DNA from 3 places in the Phyllobacterium sp. 01N428 genome. Region 3 is predicted to be linked to each of the others. Evidence: riboswitches for the same ligand, from Rfam matches in the RefSeq annotation. Region 3 holds a riboswitch; each other region holds the start of a gene.
What was found. Region 3 has a riboswitch for thiamine pyrophosphate ahead of thiC (phosphomethylpyrimidine synthase ThiC). Riboswitches for the same ligand answer to the same signal wherever they lie in the genome.
Positions count from the first base shown of each region.

Region 1: another riboswitch for thiamine pyrophosphate. It lies ahead of AC1DNI_RS02845 (ABC transporter permease); the one in region 3 lies ahead of thiC (phosphomethylpyrimidine synthase ThiC).
Region 2: another riboswitch for thiamine pyrophosphate. It lies ahead of thiB (thiamine ABC transporter substrate binding subunit); the one in region 3 lies ahead of thiC (phosphomethylpyrimidine synthase ThiC).

Region 1 is NZ_JBFTRH010000001.1:600,464-606,904, reverse strand. Features, by position in the region: gene AC1DNI_RS02850 (ABC transporter substrate-binding protein) at 1-113, opposite strand, end outside; gene AC1DNI_RS02845 (ABC transporter permease) at 147-890, opposite strand; TPP riboswitch at 999-1,101, opposite strand; gene AC1DNI_RS02840 (TadE/TadG family type IV pilus assembly protein) at 1,150-2,109, opposite strand; gene AC1DNI_RS02835 (ABC transporter ATP-binding protein) at 2,257-3,018, opposite strand; gene AC1DNI_RS02830 (ABC transporter ATP-binding protein) at 3,015-3,848, opposite strand; gene nikC (nickel transporter permease) at 3,845-4,777, opposite strand; gene AC1DNI_RS02820 (ABC transporter permease) at 4,774-5,841, opposite strand; gene AC1DNI_RS02815 (ABC transporter substrate-binding protein) at 5,864-6,441, opposite strand, start outside.
Region 2 is NZ_JBFTRH010000006.1:74,657-81,097, reverse strand. Features, by position in the region: gene AC1DNI_RS15530 (ABC transporter ATP-binding protein) at 1-969, opposite strand, end outside; gene AC1DNI_RS15525 (ABC-F family ATP-binding cassette domain-containing protein) at 1,054-2,868, opposite strand; gene AC1DNI_RS15520 (glycine zipper 2TM domain-containing protein) at 3,001-3,333, opposite strand; gene AC1DNI_RS15515 (hypothetical protein) at 3,607-3,888, opposite strand; gene AC1DNI_RS15510 (thiamine diphosphokinase) at 3,975-4,619, opposite strand; TPP riboswitch at 4,993-5,111, shown strand; gene thiB (thiamine ABC transporter substrate binding subunit) at 5,156-6,172, shown strand; gene thiP (thiamine/thiamine pyrophosphate ABC transporter permease) at 6,177-6,441, shown strand, end outside.
Region 3 is NZ_JBFTRH010000002.1:177,019-183,459, reverse strand. Features, by position in the region: gene AC1DNI_RS08935 (NUDIX hydrolase) at 1-576, shown strand, start outside; gene AC1DNI_RS08930 (PhzF family phenazine biosynthesis protein) at 702-1,619, shown strand; tRNA gene AC1DNI_RS08925 (tRNA-Lys) at 1,735-1,810, shown strand; gene AC1DNI_RS08920 (RidA family protein) at 1,897-2,241, shown strand; gene rpsU (30S ribosomal protein S21) at 2,482-2,754, shown strand; gene AC1DNI_RS08910 (NADPH-dependent FMN reductase) at 2,951-3,517, shown strand; TPP riboswitch at 3,568-3,686, shown strand; gene thiC (phosphomethylpyrimidine synthase ThiC) at 3,835-5,637, shown strand; gene thiO (glycine oxidase ThiO) at 5,641-6,441, shown strand, end outside.

The DNA of each region.
Region 1 (6,441 bases), on a different contig from region 3:
GGATTGACGAACCATTCGAGCAGAACCGTCAACTTGTCGGCGGCTCTGGCAGGTGCGGTTGCGGCGCAGAGCGCAAGGCATATGGTGAGGATCAATGAGCGTATGCGGAACATCGGTTGTCCTTTGTTGCATCGATGAGGGAGAGGTCATGTTTCCGGCGCCCAAGGGGTAAGGCGGCGCGTCAGGGCGTCGACGAGAAAGCGCAGGATCACGGTGAGGGCGGCGAGGATCATCAGTGCCGCGAACATGGTTTCGGTCTGCATGCGGGCATTGGCTTGGAGCATGACAAAACCGAGCCCGCGCGACGAGCCGACCCATTCGCCAATCACGGCGCCGATCGGGGCAAAGACGGCGGCGACGCGCAGGCCCGATCCGAGCGAGGGCAAGGCGCTCGGAACCCGAACGAGAACAAGCGTTGCGAGCGGCGTCGCTTGCGTGAGCGAAGCCGCATCGAGCAGGTCGCGGTTGGTCCGCTGCAGGCCATCGGCAAAGGCCGACGCCACGGGAAAGAAGATGATGAGGCTTGCCATCACCACCTTGGAGGCAAGTCCAAAGCCGAACCACAGAACAAGCAGCGGCGCGATGGCAAACACCGGGAGTGCCTGCAAGACAAGAAGGAGCGGCCAGACGACATGGCGGAAGGCAGGAATGGCGGCGACGAGCAGCGCGATGACAATGCCGGCGAGCGCGCCGAATGCCAGTCCAAGCAGGATCTCGATGAGCGTGATCGATGCGTTGACGCCAAGATATTGCCGCTGTTCGACCAGTGCCGACACCACCGCAATTGGCCCAGGCAGAATGAATCGCGGAGGCTGGAACAGCCAGACCGCCACTTGCCAGCAAGCAGCGACGGCGGCAAGCGCCGCGACCATGCGAATAACGAGGCGCATGGTTGGCAGCTACCGCCGCAGTTCAAATGTCAGGATGTATGGCACGCTCTGGACTCCATTGCTTTTGAAGATCCGGTCATGCGCGAAGGTGAAGCTGAAAAGGCGCGAACTATGCTCAATTCCCGTTCCTACGCCGGCATGACCCGGATCAGGTTCAAGGGTCCAGCTCGACGCTATCTCAGCACTGTACAGTGCCCCCCTCGGAATGAAGCGATGATGGAGCGGCGCGAGATCAAAGTCAATCGCGCCGCGTCAGGTCCTAGTGGGTCAGGCGGACGTTCTCGCCATCGACCGATTTACAGGCGGCCGTGATCTTGTAGTAGAAGTCCTGGTTGGCCCAGCCGCCGCCGTCTTCCCACGCATGGCTATGGGGCGTGTTGTCACAATTCATCAGGTCGTCCAGTGGCGGCTTGGATCCCAATGGCAGTTGGACGCCATCGACGAACAGATGGTTGACCGTGTTCGGGTCGTCGGTTTTTAGCGTGGAATTGTATTTCGAATAGCCCGACTCATTTGTGGCAATGCAGTCGACGTATCGCGATTTTCCGGCGTTCTTGTCCTTGTAGCCGACATCGCAACCGTCATTTTTGATTTCCATCTTTAGGTACAGCTTGGTGTAGTCACCGAGATCGAATGTGATCGGAACATTGATATCCGGGTCTGTTTTACCGCCGCCGTTACCGTTGTAGAGGTTATGGTCGGTCGCGGTGTATTTGATGGTGCCGACAACAACGTCCTTGCCATTGCGCACGACGATGATGGAAACTTTCTTGAACCAGTAGCCCGTAACCTTGTCGATCGTGATCTTGGCCGTCGTCGGCTTCAATGGCGCCAGCGCCGTGGCGTTGACGTTGATCGGCATGTTGTCCTTGTTGAGAACATGCATGAACAGGGTGCTGGTCTGGCCGCCAAGGGTGATGGAAACCTTTTGATTTTCGGTACTGAAGTTCAAATTGATATCTTCGGCGCGCAGGCCGAGATTGGCCTGGAGGAAGGCACGTGCCCTCGCCTCGGCGGCCGCTTTGTTGGACCCGGTGAAAACCGAGGCTGCCGCAAGCGCCGCAGCGTCGGCCGCATTCTGCAGCCGCGAACGGTCATTGCTGGCGCGGCTATAATCCACGGCGAGCCCGGCAAACCCCAGGAGCGGTACAAGCAGCAAACCGAATGTGATCGCGGTTGCGCCGCGGCGGTCTTTTATGAATTGACGTAGATAGTTCATGGCCCCACTCCAGTCGATGAGCGCAACCATCAGTTGTCCGGCGTAAATGACGGCTTATGAAATTCGTTCAGATTTTCACGATCTGCCCTGGAACGGGCGTCGGTGAAGAAATGCGTCTGCAAATGGTAAATGTTTGATGAAGCTGCATTAGGCGTTTTGAACGACAGGGCGGACAAAACCCTGGCTCGCGACAAGGAGGTTGCGCGTGTAGTCCTGCGTTACATGGCGCCGGGCAAGTTCCGACGCGGTGAGCCGTTCGACCTCTGCGCCATGTTGCATTACCATCAGCCGGTCGCACATGTGCGTTACGACTGCGAGATCATGGCTGACCATGACGAATGTCAGCTTGCGGTCGCGGCGGATCTGCTCGAGAAGATTCAGCACCTCCGCCTGCACCGATGCGTCGAGCGCAGAGGTTGGCTCGTCCAGCAACAGGATCGATGGTTCGAGAATCAGGGCGCGGGCGATGGCGACACGCTGGCGCTGGCCGCCCGACAGCTGATGCGAGTAGCGGAAGCGAAAACTGGAACCGAGCCCGACCTCGTCAAGCGCCCGCAAGATGCGCCGCTCGATATCGCCGAACCCATGTACGGCGAGCGGCTCAAGGAGCAATCGGTCCACGGTCTGGCGCGGATGCAGCGAACCATAGGGGTCCTGGAACACCATTTGCACTTCGCGGTAAAAGGCCTTTGTGCGCGATGCGCCGAGCAAATTGCCATTGACCTCGATCGTCCCCGCGGTCACGGGTGCCAGACCCGCCACGGCGCGCAACAACGTCGATTTGCCCGAACCGGATTCGCCGACGAGACCGAAGGACTCGCCGGGCACCACCTCGAGGCTGACGCCGCGCAGCGCGCGAAAGCGATTGAACGTCACTTCGAGATTGTCGATCTTCAGCGCCGGCGTCATGCTGCCCACTCCGGTTTGCGGTCGAGCGTCGGCAGTGGATGCCGGTCGGCACCTATTTCAGGCATGCAGTTCAGCAGTCCCTGCGTATAGGGGTGCTTGGCATTACGCAGGTCCGTCGCGGCAATTTCTTCGACGATGCGGCCAGCATACATGACGATGACCCTGTCGCAGAACGACGAAACCAGCCGCAGATCGTGCGAGATGAAAATGAGGCCCATGCCCCTGTCGCGCACCAGATTGTCGAGAATGCCGAGCACGTCGAGCTGGACCGTAACATCGAGCGCGGAGGTCGGCTCGTCCGCAATCAGCAGTTCCGGTCCGGTGATCAGCATCATCGCGATCATCGCGCGTTGCCCCATGCCGCCCGATACTTCGTGCGGATGGAGATCGTAGACGCGCTCGGGATCGCGTATTTGGACCGCGGCCAGCATATCGAGCGCGCGTCTGCGCGCCTCGCGCTTGCTGACCTTCTCGTGGGTCCGGAGCGTTTCGACGATTTGCCTGCCGATGCTCATGACCGGATTGAGCGAATATTTCGGATCCTGCAGGATCATGGAGATGCGATTGCCGCGCAGCGCCCGCCGTTCCTTGACGGACGTCTCCAGCAGATCGATACCGTCGAAGTTCAGGGTCTTTGCGGTGATGGTTGCATGCGGCGGGGTGAGGCCCATGATGGCGCGGCCGGTCTGCGACTTGCCGGAGCCCGATTCACCGACAATGCCGAGGCGTTCGCGCCCCAGCGTGAAGGACACGCCGCGCACCGCGTTGACGGCGCCCGTGCGGGTCGGAAATGTGACGCGGAGGTCGTCAACCGTCAGCATCGTGCTCATTGGTTGTTGCCTCGCGGATCAAGCGCGTCGCGCAGCCCGTCGCCAAGAAGATTGAAACCAAGGCTGACGATGAGGATGGCAAAGCCCGGCATGGCGGCGACCCACCATTGGTCCATGATGAAACGTCTTCCCGATGCGATCATGGCACCCCACTCGGGCAAGGGTGGCTGTGCACCGAGCCCAAGAAAGCCGAGGCCAGCTGCGGTCAGGATGATACCTGCCATATCGAGCGTTACACGGACAATCAGCGACGACAGGCAGAGCGGCATGATGTGACGCAGCACGATGCGGGTCGGCGATGCGCCCATCAGCCGTACGGCGGCGATGTAATCGGAGTTGCGCACCGTCAGCGTCTCGGCGCGGGCAATGCGGGCATAGGGCGGCCACGAGGTTATCGCTATGGCGATAACGGCATTCTCAATGCCCGGCCCAAGCGCGGCGACGAACGCCAGGGCCAGGATGAGCTTGGGGAAGGCAAGGAAAATATCGGTGATGCGCATCAACACGGCATCGACCCAACCGCCGGCGTAACCGGCGATCGTACCGACGAGCAGCCCGATTGGCGCCGCTATGATCGCGACGAGGATGACGACATAAAGCGTCAGGCGCGAGCCATAGATGAGCCTTGAGAGGATATCGCGGCCCTGATCGTCGGTACCAAGCAGATATTCACCACCGGGTGGCAGCAGGCGGGCGTTGCGCAGGTCGCCAGCAACGGGAGAATGCGGCGCCAGCAGCGGCGCGAAGGCAGCAACCAGCAGCAGGGCGATGATGATGGCGAGCCCGACAACCGCAAGGCGGTTGCTGGCGAAACGGCTCCAGACGAGATAGGCGCGGCCAAGTCGCGCCTGCGTCCGCGATTGCGGGCGGTCGCTCATCAGCCATTCGCGGCGCGTAAGGGGCCGCGAGGTGTTGATTGCGTCTGTCATCGTGCGCGCGTCCGTGGGTCGAGGGCCCGATAAAGCAGATCGGACAGGAGATTGATGGCAACGAAGACTGTGCCGATGACGATGGTTCCGCCGAGCACCGCATTCATGTCGGCGTTCTGCAGGGAGTTGGTGATGTACATGCCGAGCCCTGGCCATGAGAAAACGGTCTCGGTGAGGACAGAGCCTTCGAGCAGGCCGGCATAAGAAAGCGCAATGACGGTGACGAGCGGAACGGCGGCATTGCGCAAGGCGTGACCCCAGATGATGCGCGTTTCGGAAAGACCTTTTGCGCGTGCGGCAACGATATATTCCTGCTCGAGTTCGTTCAGCATGAAGCTGCGGGTCATGCGGCTGATATAGGCCAGCGAAAAATAGCCGAGCAAAGATGCCGGCAGGATGATGAAACTGAAGATGTTGCGGAACGCTTCCCAATTGCCCTGGATCACTGCGTCGAGCAGATAGAAGCCGGTAATCGGTGTGAAGGTATATTCATAAACCACATCGATGCGGCCGGGACCCGAGGTCCAGCCAAGCTTGGCATAGAAAACCAGCAATGCGAGAAGGCCGAGCCAGAAGATCGGCACGGAATAGCCGATCAGGCCAATGATGCGGACGAACTGGTCAATCAGGCTGCCACGCTTGACGGCGGCGAGTACGCCGAGCGGAACGCCGATACATGCACCGATGAGCGTGCCCATTGTTGCAAGTTCCATCGTTGCCGGAAAAACCCGCCTGATATCAGTCATGACGGGGTTGGTCGTCAGGACAGAATTGCCGAAGTCGCCCTGCAATATGCCCTTTATGTAGAGAAAGAACTGCTCATAGAGCGGCAGGTTCAGCCCGAGCTCCTCCCGCACCCGTTCCACCACATGCGCGGGGGCACGGTCGCCGACGATTGCCAGCGCCGGGTCGATCGGTATTACCCGCCCAATAAAGAAGGTGACTGCGAGGAGGCCCAAAAACGTGATGACTCCGATCAGCAGGAAACGTCCGACTGCCCAGAGAAAATTACCAGCCCAGGCGCCGGAACGCCTGGACTCCATTTGTGTGTCGGTACTGCTCATTGCATCAGCCCTTGGGGCCCGATCACTTTGATACGTTGAAGACGTAGTTGGTGTCGAACGACGGTCCGAGCTTGAAGCCTTTGAGGTTCGAGCGCAGGGCCGAGACTTCCGTTTGCTGGAAGATCAGGACGAACGGGCTGGTCGCCAGCACCTTCTTCTGCAGATCCTGGTACATGGCTGCGCGCTTGGCATTGTCGCGTTCGAGCAGGGCAGCTTTGGTTTCCTTGGTCAGATCCGGCACATCCCAGGCGTTGCGCCATGCGAGGGTCTTGTTGGTGCCTTCATCCGAATTGTTGGGGTTGTTGGTGAAGGTGTCGGCATTCGAATTTGGATCCCAGTAATCGACGCCCCACTGACCGATATAAGAGTCGTGGGTACGAGCGCGATACTTTGTAAGCGTCTGCTTACCGTCACCCGGTATGATCTCCATCTTTACGCCGGCCTGCGCCATGGTCTGCTGAATGGATTCGGCGATGCCCGTCACCGGCTGGTTGTTGCGCACATCCATCGTGAAGGAGAAACCATCCTTCAACCCGGCCTTTTCCAGAAGCCCCTTGGCCTTGGCGACGTCGAGCTTGTAGGGGTTTTCGTCGAGTTCGC
Region 2 (6,441 bases), on a different contig from region 3:
CATCCACATCCGCGCGAAGGGCAGGAATTCGGAATAGGACTTCACCAGGTCGTCGATGGCATAGCCGATCATTTCGAACGGTTGATTGAGCTGCAACAACAGCATGTTGAACAATACGACATCGCCTACCGAGAGTTCGCCGGCCTGATAACGCGGCAGCAGGACAACGAAAGCGATTACCAGTTGAAGCGCCAGCGCCGTTCCATGGACGCAGGCGAAGCTTATTTCGATATTTACGTATTTTCGCCACTTCTCGCGAACCGTCCGCGCATTTTCCGCAAAGCGCTCTCCTACCCAGTTCGCGCTTCCGAAATAGCGCAGCGTTTCCATCGAATTGACCGAATTGCCGACAAAGCGCGCGTTTTCCTGGCTCGTTTCAATGGCTACATCCAGATGCGGCCGTTCCCATTTGTTGGAAAAGTAGGTGGCGGCTATGAAGAACCCACCGTAGCCGAACACAATCGCGGCAATTTCCCAGTTGATCGTTGCGCCGAGCGTGACCATGGTCAGCGTAATGCGGATCAACCCCGGCAGGATTGCCAGCATCCCAAGCTGTATCACGCCGGCGAGCGCGTGTTGGCCGCTCGACTGAGCGCTTTGAATCTCCGCAGGATTATGATCGATGAAAAAAGCGACATGCTTTCGCAGCAGCCTTGCGAAAAAGCTCGTCCCGGCAATGAAATTGACGTTTTGCGCATTCATGAACGACAGGCTTTGAACGACGCGCTCCAGCGCCGTCTGCAAACCCTGAAGCACGGCATATGTCACCCAGCCCAAAAGCAAGCTCTCGGCAAGTCTGTCCGCGCCAAGGCGATCGACCAAACGCGAGAAAAAATAGGGGGCCATGACCGATGTAACGGCCGACAGGGCCACTACCGCCGCAATCAGTAGAAGCGTCCAGCGCGATTGTCGCCAATAGATATGAAGAATAGAGCGCAAGGGCTCGGCTAGCACGCGCCAATCGACCAAGGTTCCGGCTCCGAATAGGTGGGAAAGCCGGCAATCTCTTGCAGGAGCGGGTCGGGGGCAACCCCTACCTTGGACTAAATGATTTCAGCCCTCGATCTCTTCGCGCAGCATTTCGAGTTCGAGCCATTCATGCTCATGCGCTTCGAGGCTATGCCGCTTCTTGGCGATGTCGTCGACGGTCTTGTTGAAGAGACCGGCATTCTTGGCGAAGAGGTCCGGATCGGCGAGTTTCTTTTCGAGCGCGGCAATTTCCGCATGCAGCGTCTCGATCTTTGCCGGCAGCGTTTCGAGCGCGAATTTCTGCTTGTAGGATAGCTTGCGCTTTTCCTCTCGCGCCGGCGCCGCTTTTCCTGCGTCGCCGGTCGTGGCAGACGCCTTCGCGCCCTTTATTTCCTTGCGTGTCGCCAGCGCTTCCTTGCGCTGCGCCAGCATGTCCGTATAGCCGCCGGCATATTCGAGCCAGCGTCCATTGCCTTCCGGCGCGATCACCGACGTCACCGTACGGTCGAGAAAATCGCGATCGTGGCTGACAAGCAGCACGGTGCCCGGAAAGCCTGCGACCAGTTCTTGCAGGAGATCCAGCGTCTCCATGTCGAGATCGTTGGTCGGCTCGTCCAGCACGAGGAGATTTGCGGGCCGGGCAAGAACGCGCGCCAGCATCAGCCGCGCCCGCTCGCCGCCGGAAAGTTCGCGGATCGGCGTGCGCAATTGCTCCGGCTGGAACAGGAAGTCCTTCATATAGGAAGCGACATGGCGTTGCTCGCCATTGACGATGACGTTCTCGCCGCGCCCGTCCGTCAGATAGTCGGATAGCGTCTGTTCGAGATTGAGGCTGTCGCGCCTCTGGTCGAGCACCGCGATTTCAAGATTGGTGCCAAGTTTTAGTGTGCCACTGTCGGATGCGAGCTGGCCGGTGAGCATGGAGAGAAGCGTGGTCTTGCCCGCACCATTCGGCCCAACGAAACCGACGCAATCGCCGCGCTGGATGCGCGTCGAAAAATCATCGACCAGGACATTATCGCCGTAGGCCTTGGACAAATGTTCGGCTTCGATGACGAGCTTGCCCGATTCCCTTGCGTCGCTGGCCTTCAGGACCGCCGTTCCCTGCGCACGCCGGTGATTGCGGAATTCGCTGCGCATGGTCTGCAATTCGCCAAGGCGGCGCATGTTGCGCTTGCGCCGCGCGGTGACGCCATAACGCAGCCAGTGTTCCTCACGCACGATCTGTCGCCCGAGCTTGTGAAGATCGCGTTCCTCTTCTTCAAGGATCTTGTCGCGCCATTCCTCAAAGCCGGCGAAACCCTGTTCGAGCCGTCTCGTAACGCCGCGATCGAGCCAGACCGTCGCACGGCTGACGTTTTCGAGAAAGCGCCGGTCATGCGAAATGACCACGAGGGCCGAGCGCATCTGGCGAAGTTCGCCTTCCAGCCATTCGATCGTCGTCAGATCGAGATGGTTCGTCGGCTCGTCGAGAAGCAGTATATCCGGCTGCGGCGCGAGCACCTTGGCAAGCGCCGCCCTGCGCGCCTCGCCGCCCGAGAGATTGTCTGGCTTTTCTTCGCCGGTAAGCCCCAGATGTTCCAGCAGATAGCCGACGCGGTAGTGGTCGTCGGCGGGTCCGAGCCCAGCTTCCACATAGTCGTGGACATTTGCAAAGCCATCCATGTCCGGCGCCTGCGCGAGATAGCGCACTGTCACGCCCGGATGCTTGAACACCTCGCCATCGGTCGGCGCAATGAAGCCGGCCGCGATTTTTAACAGCGTCGATTTACCCGAACCATTGCGTCCAACCAGGGCAATGCGATCACCCTCGCTGACGGAAAGCGCAGCATCGGTCAGGAGCGGCGTGCCGCCGAATGTCAGCGCAATCTGGTCGAGACGAAGCAGTGGTGGGGCCATGAAGAAATCAAATCCAGCGGTACAGGCAGACCGGGAGTGGCCGGGCGCATGGCCTTTTCGGCGAGAAACGTGCCCCTGTCAAATAAAACAGGCCGGAATTTTCCGGCCTGTCGTAGGACTGTGCGTTGAAAATCAGTATCCGCTGCCGCCATAGGCGCCGCCGCCATTACCTTCGCAAGGCGCGGTATAGATCGAGCCGTCACGCCGCTGGTAGCGGCAGAGGTTCTGCGTCTGGCCTTGCGGCGTCGTTACGGTGCCGATTGCGGCACCGAGCAAGGCACCGCCTGCTGCGCCAACCACCGTGCTCTTTGTGTCATGCCCCAGCGCCTGGCCGGCAATCGCACCCAGGCCACCGCCAATCAGGGCGCCCGTCCCTCCACGTACGTTTTGCTCGCTCGTTGCGCAACCGGCAACAGAGACGGCCAGCAGCGCGGATACCGCAATCGCGGTCAGACGTAACTTCATGACAAATCCTTTCATGTCCAAAACAGATGCGGCGGACCCTGCTGTGCCAATAAGGCAGAAGAAAGTTTTCCACCGCGCTTACCAACAAATTATGGCGGAGCCCCTCCGTCGACATTCTCGGCTCGTGTACCGAGGATCATGGTTGTATGAAGCCGGGGAGGGTCTGCCTACGCCACGCTCACCTACGATCAGTAGCGTCGTTGGGCTACTCCGCCCTGGCCAAAAAAACAGGCCGGGAAAATCCCGGCCTGCTCTTATGCAAGAAATAACCGATTATCGGCACGGGGCCTGATAACGCTGGCCATAACGATTCTCGTATGTGCAATAACGATTGCTATTGTTGTTGGTGGCAGCACCAACCAAAGCACCACCGGCACCGCCGATTGCAGCACCTGCAAGGGCGCCCTTGCCACCGTTGATTGCACCACCAGCCAATGCACCCAATGCCGCACCGCCTACGCCGTAGCCGGCGACGCGCTGATCAGAAGTGGTGCACCCGGCGGCCGAAAACGCCAGGAGTCCGGCGACTGCAATCGTGGACAAACTTTTCAACATGGAAGACCTCTCCCGTTGTTAGAACCAAATTTCAACAGCTTGCGTCCCCAATGCTGTCCTGCAACAATTGCATCTAGCGCTTTGTTTTACAAGCCGGACGCAGGTTGCAAGGCAGCAATCAGGATTGCCTTACCTGAATCGAGCGATACCCGGAGAGTTCCGCGTACCGAATTCGAGACAGTAAGCGATGAACCGAAAGAAAGTTCCATATTTTGCAGCGGCCAGCGAGCGCCTTCGATAAAAAGCCCGTGCAATGGCGAAAATGCAACAATGCTGAAGAGCGTATCTTCGGGGAAATCGAACCTGTAGGAACCTGCGACCAGCGGATGCGCTTCTTCATCACCGCTGGAGAGGATTATCTTGCGGCCCTCGGCCGCATGGGCCGTCGCCATGGTGAGATGCAGGAGCGGTTGATCGGTGCGCGAACCGCCGAACGCCCCGCATAGAACGACTTCCGTTGCGCCGAGCCGATAGGCTTCGTTGAGCGCGAGCTCGCCGTCCGTCATATCCTTGGCAGCCGGGAAAACCGAGCGGGGAACATGCGCATAACGCCGGTCCAATTCGGGCGAGGTCGAATCGAAATCGCCGAGCCAAAGCTCGGGTTCAAGACCGAGGGCTTCGGCATGTGCTATGCCGCCATCGGCCGCAAGGACGCGGGCACCGGCGACGAGGTCCCTGAGGCGATCATTGGCGTGGACGGTTCCGCCGAGAAGAATGACAAACTTGCTCATGACGCGGCCATAGCATGCGGCACCCTCGCCGCATAGCGTCGTTCAGCGTGACATGAAGCTGCCGGGCAAGGGCACGCGTGCGAACGCTAAAACCCTGTAAGCTGCAACAGCGAGATACCGTAGAATATGTAGGCCCCGATTGCCGTGGCGATGGCTATGACCACCAGCATGGCCCCATCCGTGAGTTCGAACATTTCTGCCCCCTTAGTCTTCTTATTGTTCTGAAGGGAAATCTAGCAGATTCGCGGGCGCATGGCTTCACACAAATCCGGGTTAATCAGCGCGGATTAACCGGCCCCCGACATTGCGATCGCAACCACACGCAAGACGGGCAATCGGCTTGCGCCGACCAATGTTTTTCTTTAATCTTTGCAACGCTCTAACGGGGTGCCTGCCAGAAATGACAGGCTGAGAGGCACAAGGTGAAACACCTGCCAACCCGCGGAACCTGATCCGGTTTGTACCGGCGGAGGGATTAGACGCGGCATCACAGCCGGCGCACCAATCCTTTTGAACACCAAGCTAAGGAGGCGCCGATGCGGCCGCTAACGACATTATTGAAATTTGCACTCATGATCGGTGCGCTGGCACTCGCTTTCCCGGCGGGTGCTAACGCCGAAGGCAAGCTCACCGTCTATACCTATGAAAGCTTCACCGCAGAGTGGGGCCCCGGCCCCAAGGTTAAGGAGGCTTTCGAAAAACAGTGCGGTTGCACCGTCGACTTCGTTGCCGTGACCGACGGCGTTGCCCTTCTTAACCGGTTGAAGCTCGAAGGCGCCGCAACGAAGGCGGACATTGTTCTCGGTCTTGATACGAATCTCACCTATGAAGCGGCAGCGACCGGCCTCTTCGCGCCGCACGGCATCGATACGAAGGCAGTAGCAATTCCGGGTGGCTACAAGGACGATATTTTCGTACCCTTCGACTATGGCTACTTTGCCGTGATTTATGACACGGAAAAGCTGACGACCCCTCCAGCGAGCCTCAAGGACCTCGTCGAAGGCGATCCGAAACAGAAGATCGTCATCGAGGACCCGCGTACTTCGACGCCGGGCCTGGGACTGCTCCTGTGGGTAAAATCGGTCTATGGCGACAAGGCGGGGGAAGCTTGGGCCAAGCTCAAGAACCGCGTCTTGACCGTTACGCCCGGTTGGTCGGAAGCATACGGCCTCTTCACCAAGGGTGAAGCCCCGCTTGTCCTCTCCTATACGACATCTCCTGCCTATCATGAGATCGCCGAGAAGACCGAGCGCTACAGGGCCGCGTCGTTCGCCGAAGGCCACTATCTGCAGGTTGAAGTCGCGGGCCAGACCACGACGGGTGCGAAGAACCCGCTGGCCAAGGAATTTCTTGCCTTCATGACCTCGCCCGCCTTCCAGGACGCCATCCCGGAAAACAACTGGATGTTCCCGGCGGCAAAAACCAGCACGCCGCTGAACCCGGCCTTCGACAGGCTGGTCAAGCCCGCAACGACCCTGATGTTCTCGCCTGAGGAAGTGGCCAAGAACCGCAAGGCCTGGATCGACGAGTGGCTGGCGTCGATGAGCCTGTAACGCATTGACGCCCAACACCACCCTCAAACCTTGGGCTGGGGCAATCGCCCTGGCCTTTCTCGCCCTCCTTGCGGGCGGAGCCTTGCTCGGTCTCCTGAGCGAGGCATTGCGTGGCGATGCCGAAGGCTTTGCTACATTCGACAGCTATTTGTGGAGGGTTGCTCGCTTCACCCTGTTGCAGGCCGTTCTTTCAATGCTGCTCTCGATCGCCTTTGCCATCCCGCTGGCCCGGGCCCTCCATGCCAATCCTGATTTTCCGGGGCGGCCGA
Region 3 (6,441 bases):
GCCTTGTTCAATGGTCCGTTCTTCATGGCGGAAGAGGCATCGGTTGCGGGTGGCGATTTTCGCGCGCGATATCACCGCACGCGCTTTGCAACGATGATGCACTGGAAGGGCAATGCGTCTGTCGAAAAGCCCTGGCACATTTTTGGCGTGGGTGTCATCGTTTCCAGCGACAACAGGTTGATCGCTGGCCGTATGGCGCCTTCGACGTCGGCAGCGGGCCGCATCTATTTTCCAGCCGGATCCTTCGACGAGGACGATGTCGCCGGCGACCATATCGATATTGACGGCAATATGATGCGTGAAGTCGAAGAGGAAACCGGCATTGATCTTTCGCGGGCGGCAAGCAGGGACGATGCCATTTATCTCGTAACCGTGAACCGCAGCATCGCACTGTTCCGCCGCCACTATTTCGATCTGACCGCCGCGACCATTCTCGATCGCATCCGCGCGCACATTGCCGCGGAAACCGATCCGGAACTCGATGATATCGTTGCGATTTCCGGCGCCGGTGCAATGCGCGAGGCGACGCCGCCGACATTCCGCGCCTTTGCAGACTGGCACTTCGACCGGTCTTGAGCTTGCGCCGCAAGAGCGTAAGCTTTCAGGCCTCGGACCCGCCCAGAATGTAACCGTCACAAGCTTTGGCTTGAATGGGCGGGACCATCCACTAATTTCTGCGCATTCACGCGGGGAGAACGCAAATGGCTGGTCGGAGCTACGAAGTCTACGACGTCTTTACTGACAAGGTACTGGCGGGAAATCCCTTGGCTATCGTCCACGATACCGATGGGCTCGACAGTGAGGCAATGCAGAAGATTGCGCGGGAGTTCAACCTTTCCGAAACGGTGTTCGTGCTTGCGGCAAAAAATCCGGCACATACGGCCTGGGCGCGTATCTTCACACCGGACTATGAGATGCCGTTTGCCGGTCATCCGACCGTGGGCACGGCGATTTCGCTGGCGCAACGACGCTTTGGCGCCGTCGAGGAGGATCAGGACGCACTGATCATTCTTGAGGAGCAGGTTGGCCCGGTGCGCTGCGGCGTCCGCCTTACCGCAAGGGGTGCCTTTGCGGAGTTCGACCTGCCGAAGCTTCCCGTGCAGATACCCTACAATTACGACAGGATCGCAATTGCCAACGCGCTGCGGCTCGAACCGCGGGAGATCGGCTTCGAAAACCATGTGCCGAGCATCTGGGACGCGGGCGTGCCATTCATGATGGTCCCGGTCCACGGTCTCGAATCGGCTGGCCGCATCCGTATCAACCAGACGGCGATGAAGGATGTTGCACCGACCATCGGACATCGCCAGTTGCCGGTCTACTGCTATTGCCGCGAAACTATCCTGCACGACAACCATTTCCATTCGCGCATGTTCGTCACCGACGACGGCACCTACGAGGATCCTGCGACAGGCTCGGCGACGGCGGCCTTTGCCGGCGCCATCCACGCCTTCGACAGGCCGCTCGACGGAGTGCTGCGGCTCTCGATCGAACAGGGCTACGAGATGGGCAGGCCATCGCGGCTGCAACTGGAGCTGGATATTGCCGAGGAGAAGCTCCTTAGCGCGCGTATTGGCGGTTCGGCGGTCAAGATCGCGGAAGGCCGTCTTTTTGCTTGATATGCTGCATTGCGCTATTCGTGTGCGCGGCCGTCATAAAGTTTTCAAGAAGGGCTGGACAGGCAGGAAATGCCCCGTTATAGAGCCCTCACTTTCGGTCGTCACAGCGGCTGACGGGCACATAGCTCAGTTGGTAGAGCAGCTGACTCTTAATCAGCGGGTCGTAGGTTCGATCCCTACTGTGCCCACCATTCTTTCGAAAAAAGGGCCGCATGGCCCTTTTTTCATGCACGCGAGGCAGGCTCCACCTGCCGGCAAACGCTAGAGGAGACTTCCCATGAGCATCCGTCGTATTGAAGTTGGTCCACGCATGAGCCAGGCCGTTATCCATGGCAACACGGTATATCTCGCCGGGCAGGTGGGTGGCCCGGGCAAGAGTGTTACCGAGCAGACCAAGGATGTGCTTGCGGCCGTCGATCGCCTGCTCAAGGAAGCCGGCACCGACAAGTCGAAGCTGCTCCAGGCAATTATCTGGCTCGACGACATGAAGGACTTCAGCGAGATGAACGCCGTGTGGGATAGCTGGGTCGATCCGGCCAATACGCCCGCGCGCGCAACCGGCGAAGCCAAGCTCGCAACGCCCGAATACAAGGTCGAGATCATCATCACCGCCGCTCTCTGATTCGGTTTGGCGCGCTTCAATGCTCGCCATTATTGAAGCGGCTGCGACTATCCTGCCTTAAAAGGCGGTTTCTTTGCAGCAAAGCCCGAGTAAATTGCTCGGGCAGGCTGGATTTTTGGTGCGGAAATGCATAAAGTCCGCGCTTCTCCGGATTGCCACAGGGGCAATTCTTCAAACGCTTGTCTGATTGTAGCCAATTGCTATTGCGCAAGACGAGGCAAGCATGGGTAAGGAAAACGATTGCAAGTACTCGTTCGAGACAACAATGTTGAACAGGCCCTCCGGGTCCTGAAGAAAAAGATGCAGCGGGAGGGTCTCTTCCGCGAAATGAAGGCGCGCCAGGCATTCGAAAAGCCGTCCGAGCGCCGTGTCCGTGAAAAAGCTGAAGCCGTCAGCCGCGCCCGCAAGGCAGCGCGCAAGCAGGCACAGCGCGAAGGTCTCCTGCCGGGGCCGAAGAAGAAGGAACGCCCGCCGCGTCCGAATGGCAATGCCGGTGGCGATTTCAACCGATAGTCGGTGACCGGCCCGTCCGGTCATTTTTACAGCGAGAAAACCCGCACGGCCTTGCCGGGGCGGGTTTCGTTTTTCCTGGCCCTGTATGGTCGGCCGGGATCATCGCTTGGGCGGTTTCCAGAAAGTGCCTCCTTGCGCGGCCCAACGGCCTGCCTATTCATGCAGGCATTCAGTCATGCATCATGGAGACAAGCATATGGCACTCAAGCTCAATATTATCATTGCCAGCACACGCCCCGGTCGTGGCGGCCCGGCAGTCGCAAAGTGGTTTCATGAATTTGCCGGCCAGGATGCCCGGTTTGAAACCACGCTGATCGACCTTGCCGAGATCAATCTGCCTCTCCTTGATGAACCGCATCATCCCCGCATGCAGAAGTATGAAAAGGCTCATACCAAGCGTTGGAGCAACCTCGTCGATGCGGCAGACGCAACCGTTTTCGTTACCCCGGAATATGATTATTTTGCTCCCCCATCGCTCATCAACGCTTTGATTTACCTGTCCAAGGAGTGGAATTACAAACCGGCCGGATTTGTCAGCTATGGCGGCGTATCCGGCGGCTTGCGCTCGGTCGAGTCGGTAAAAGGGCTGGTTGCGGGCTTGCGCATGATGCCGATTCCCGATGGCGTTGCAGTGCATTCGTATCAGCAGTTCATCGATGATGAAGGCGTCTTCCAGCCCACCGAATCGATGACGGGCAGCGCGGCGACAATGCTGGCGGAACTTGCCAAGTGGGCAGAGGCCCTGAAGCCGCTGCGCGCCTGAACTGACGTATTGACCCGCTTGACAACGGCGTTGCGGGCGGGTCTCTTAGAGATATTCACCAGGGGGGTCCCGACAAGGGGCTGAGATACTGCTGGCCATCGGCAAGCGCAGTGACCCGTTGAACCTGATCCAGTTCATACTGGCGTAGGGACGGTGCAAAAGTCTGCGCGGGCCAGGGATCTCCTGTTGTAGTTCGCACAAGCCTTTCATCCTTCCGGCACAGAACTGGGTTTCGCGCCTGCATGGCCATCACGCCATGCGGGCAATTTGAACTTGCGGGCGTTTTTGGAGCGTTCGCGGAGCAAAGGAACCTGATGATGACCGCAATTACTCCAATCGTTTCGACCGGCGCGCTCCCTGCATCGACCAAGGTCTACAAGCCCGGGCGCATATATGCGGATTTGCGCGTACCGATGCGCGAAATTGCCGTGCATCCAACGGCGGGCGAGCCCAACGTCACCGTCTATGATGCGTCCGGCCCCTATAGCGATCCGCTCGTGACGATCGATATTGCGCAGGGCCTGCCACGCATGCGGGAGGCCTGGCTTGAGGCGAGGGGCGACACGATTGTTTATGACGGCCGCCACGTTCTCCCCGCCGATAATGGCTTTGCGACCGGCGAACGCCTGACGCCGGCTTTCTCCGGCCTCAGCAGGCCAAGCAGGTCCAGGGATGGGCGTGCGGTTACCCAACTCGCCTATGCGCGGGCAGGCATCGTTACGCCGGAGATGGAGTTTGTCGCCATTCGCGAAAACCTTGGCCGCGAGGCGGCCAAGAGCGCGTTGGTGCGCGACGGCGAATCCTTCGGAGCGGCGATACCGGACTATGTGACGCCCGAATTCGTGCGCGACGAGATCGCGCGGGGCAGGGCGATCATCCCGGCCAATATCAACCACCCCGAACTCGAGCCGATGATCATCGGCCGCAATTTCCTCGTCAAGATCAATGCCAATATCGGCAATTCCGCTGTCACCTCTTCGATGGCCGAGGAGGTCGAGAAAATGGTCTGGGCGACGCGCTGGGGCGCGGATACGGTCATGGACCTTTCGACCGGGCGCAATATTCACAATATTCGCGAGTGGATCATCCGCAACGCGCCAGTGCCGATCGGCACGGTTCCGCTCTATCAGGCGCTGGAAAAGGTGGGCGGTATCGCCGAGGATCTGAGCTGGGAGATTTTTCGCGACACGCTGATCGAACAGGCGGAACAGGGCGTCGACTATTTCACCATCCATGCCGGGGTGCGGCTTCATTACATCCCGCTCACCGTCAACCGGGTGACCGGCATTGTCTCGCGCGGCGGTTCGATCATGGCGAAGTGGTGCCTGCATCACCACAGGGAAAGCTTCCTTTACGAGCATTTCGCGGAAATCTGCGATATTTGCCGCGCCTATGATGTCTCCTTCTCCCTGGGCGACGGGCTGCGGCCTGGGTCGATCGCCGATGCCAACGATGCGGCGCAATTTGCCGAACTCGAGACGCTTGGCGAACTTACCCGGATCGCCTGGGCCAAGGATTGCCAGGTGATGATCGAAGGGCCCGGCCACGTGCCGATGCACAAGATCAAGGAGAACATGGACAAGCAGCTCACGGATTGCGGCGAGGCTCCATTCTATACGCTAGGACCGCTGACGACAGATATCGCACCCGGCTACGATCACATCACCTCGGGCATCGGCGCGGCAATGATCGGCTGGTTCGGCACAGCAATGCTCTGCTATGTCACACCCAAGGAGCATCTCGGCCTGCCCGATCGGGACGATGTCAAGGTCGGCGTCATCACCTACAAGATCGCCGCCCATGCGGCCGACCTTGCCAAGGGCCATCCGGCGGCGAAACTGCGCGACGACGCGCTGTCGCGGGCGCGTTTCGAGTTCCGCTGGGAAGACCAGTTCAACCTGTCGCTCGATCCGGAAACCGCGCGCCTCTACCACGATGAGACCCTTCCGAAAGAAGCGCACAAGGTGGCGCATTTCTGCTCGATGTGCGGGCCGAAATTCTGCTCGATGCGTATTTCGCACGACATCAGGGCGGAGGCGCAGAAGGAAGGCATGGCGGCGATGGCCGCGAAATTCCGCGAGGGCGGCGATCTCTATATGCCGCTGGAAAATGGCGGTTGATCCATGGCGGTGCTTGTCAAAGGTGCTGGCGTTGCCGGCCTGGCGGTCGCGCATGAACTGATGGTGCGCGGTATCGAGGTGACCGTGGTCGATCCAGCGCCCGGAGGCTTAAGGGCTGCATCCTGGTATGCCGGCGGCATGCTCGCGCCCTATTGCGAAAGGGAAAGCGCCGAGCAGGCCGTCGTCGAGCTTGGACGAGGGGCGGCCGATTGGTGGGAGGAAGCACTGCCCGGCAGCGTGACCCGGAACGGCACGCTGGTCCTCGCCCCGGCGCGCGACCATAAGGAACTCGACCGCTTCGGCGCGCGCACGTCCGGCTTCGAAATGGTCGATGAAGGAGGGATCGCGGCGCTTGAGCCCGACCTTTCCGGCCGCTTTCGCAAGGGGCTTCATTTCCCCAGCGAAGCGCATCTCGATCCTCGCCATGCGCTGGTCGGTCTTGCCGCAAAGCTTGCCGCCTGCGGTGTCTGTTTCGAAACCGATCTGTCGGCCCGGTCGGGCTTCGACTGGACCATAGAATGCGTCGGCCGCGCGACGCAGGACGAGAACATTCGCGGCGTGCGCGGCGAAATGCTGCTGTTGCGCACGCCGGATGTTGCCCTGTCGCGGCCGATACGGCTCATTCATCCCCGCTTTCCCGTCTACATCGTGCCAAGGGCAGGACAGACCTTCATGGTCGGCGCAACGATGATCGAAAGCGATGCGACCGGGCCGATCACGGCGCGCTCGATGATGGAACTGCTGAATGCTGCCTATAGCCTGCATCCCGCCTTTGGCGAGGCTGAGATCGTGGAGACGGGTACC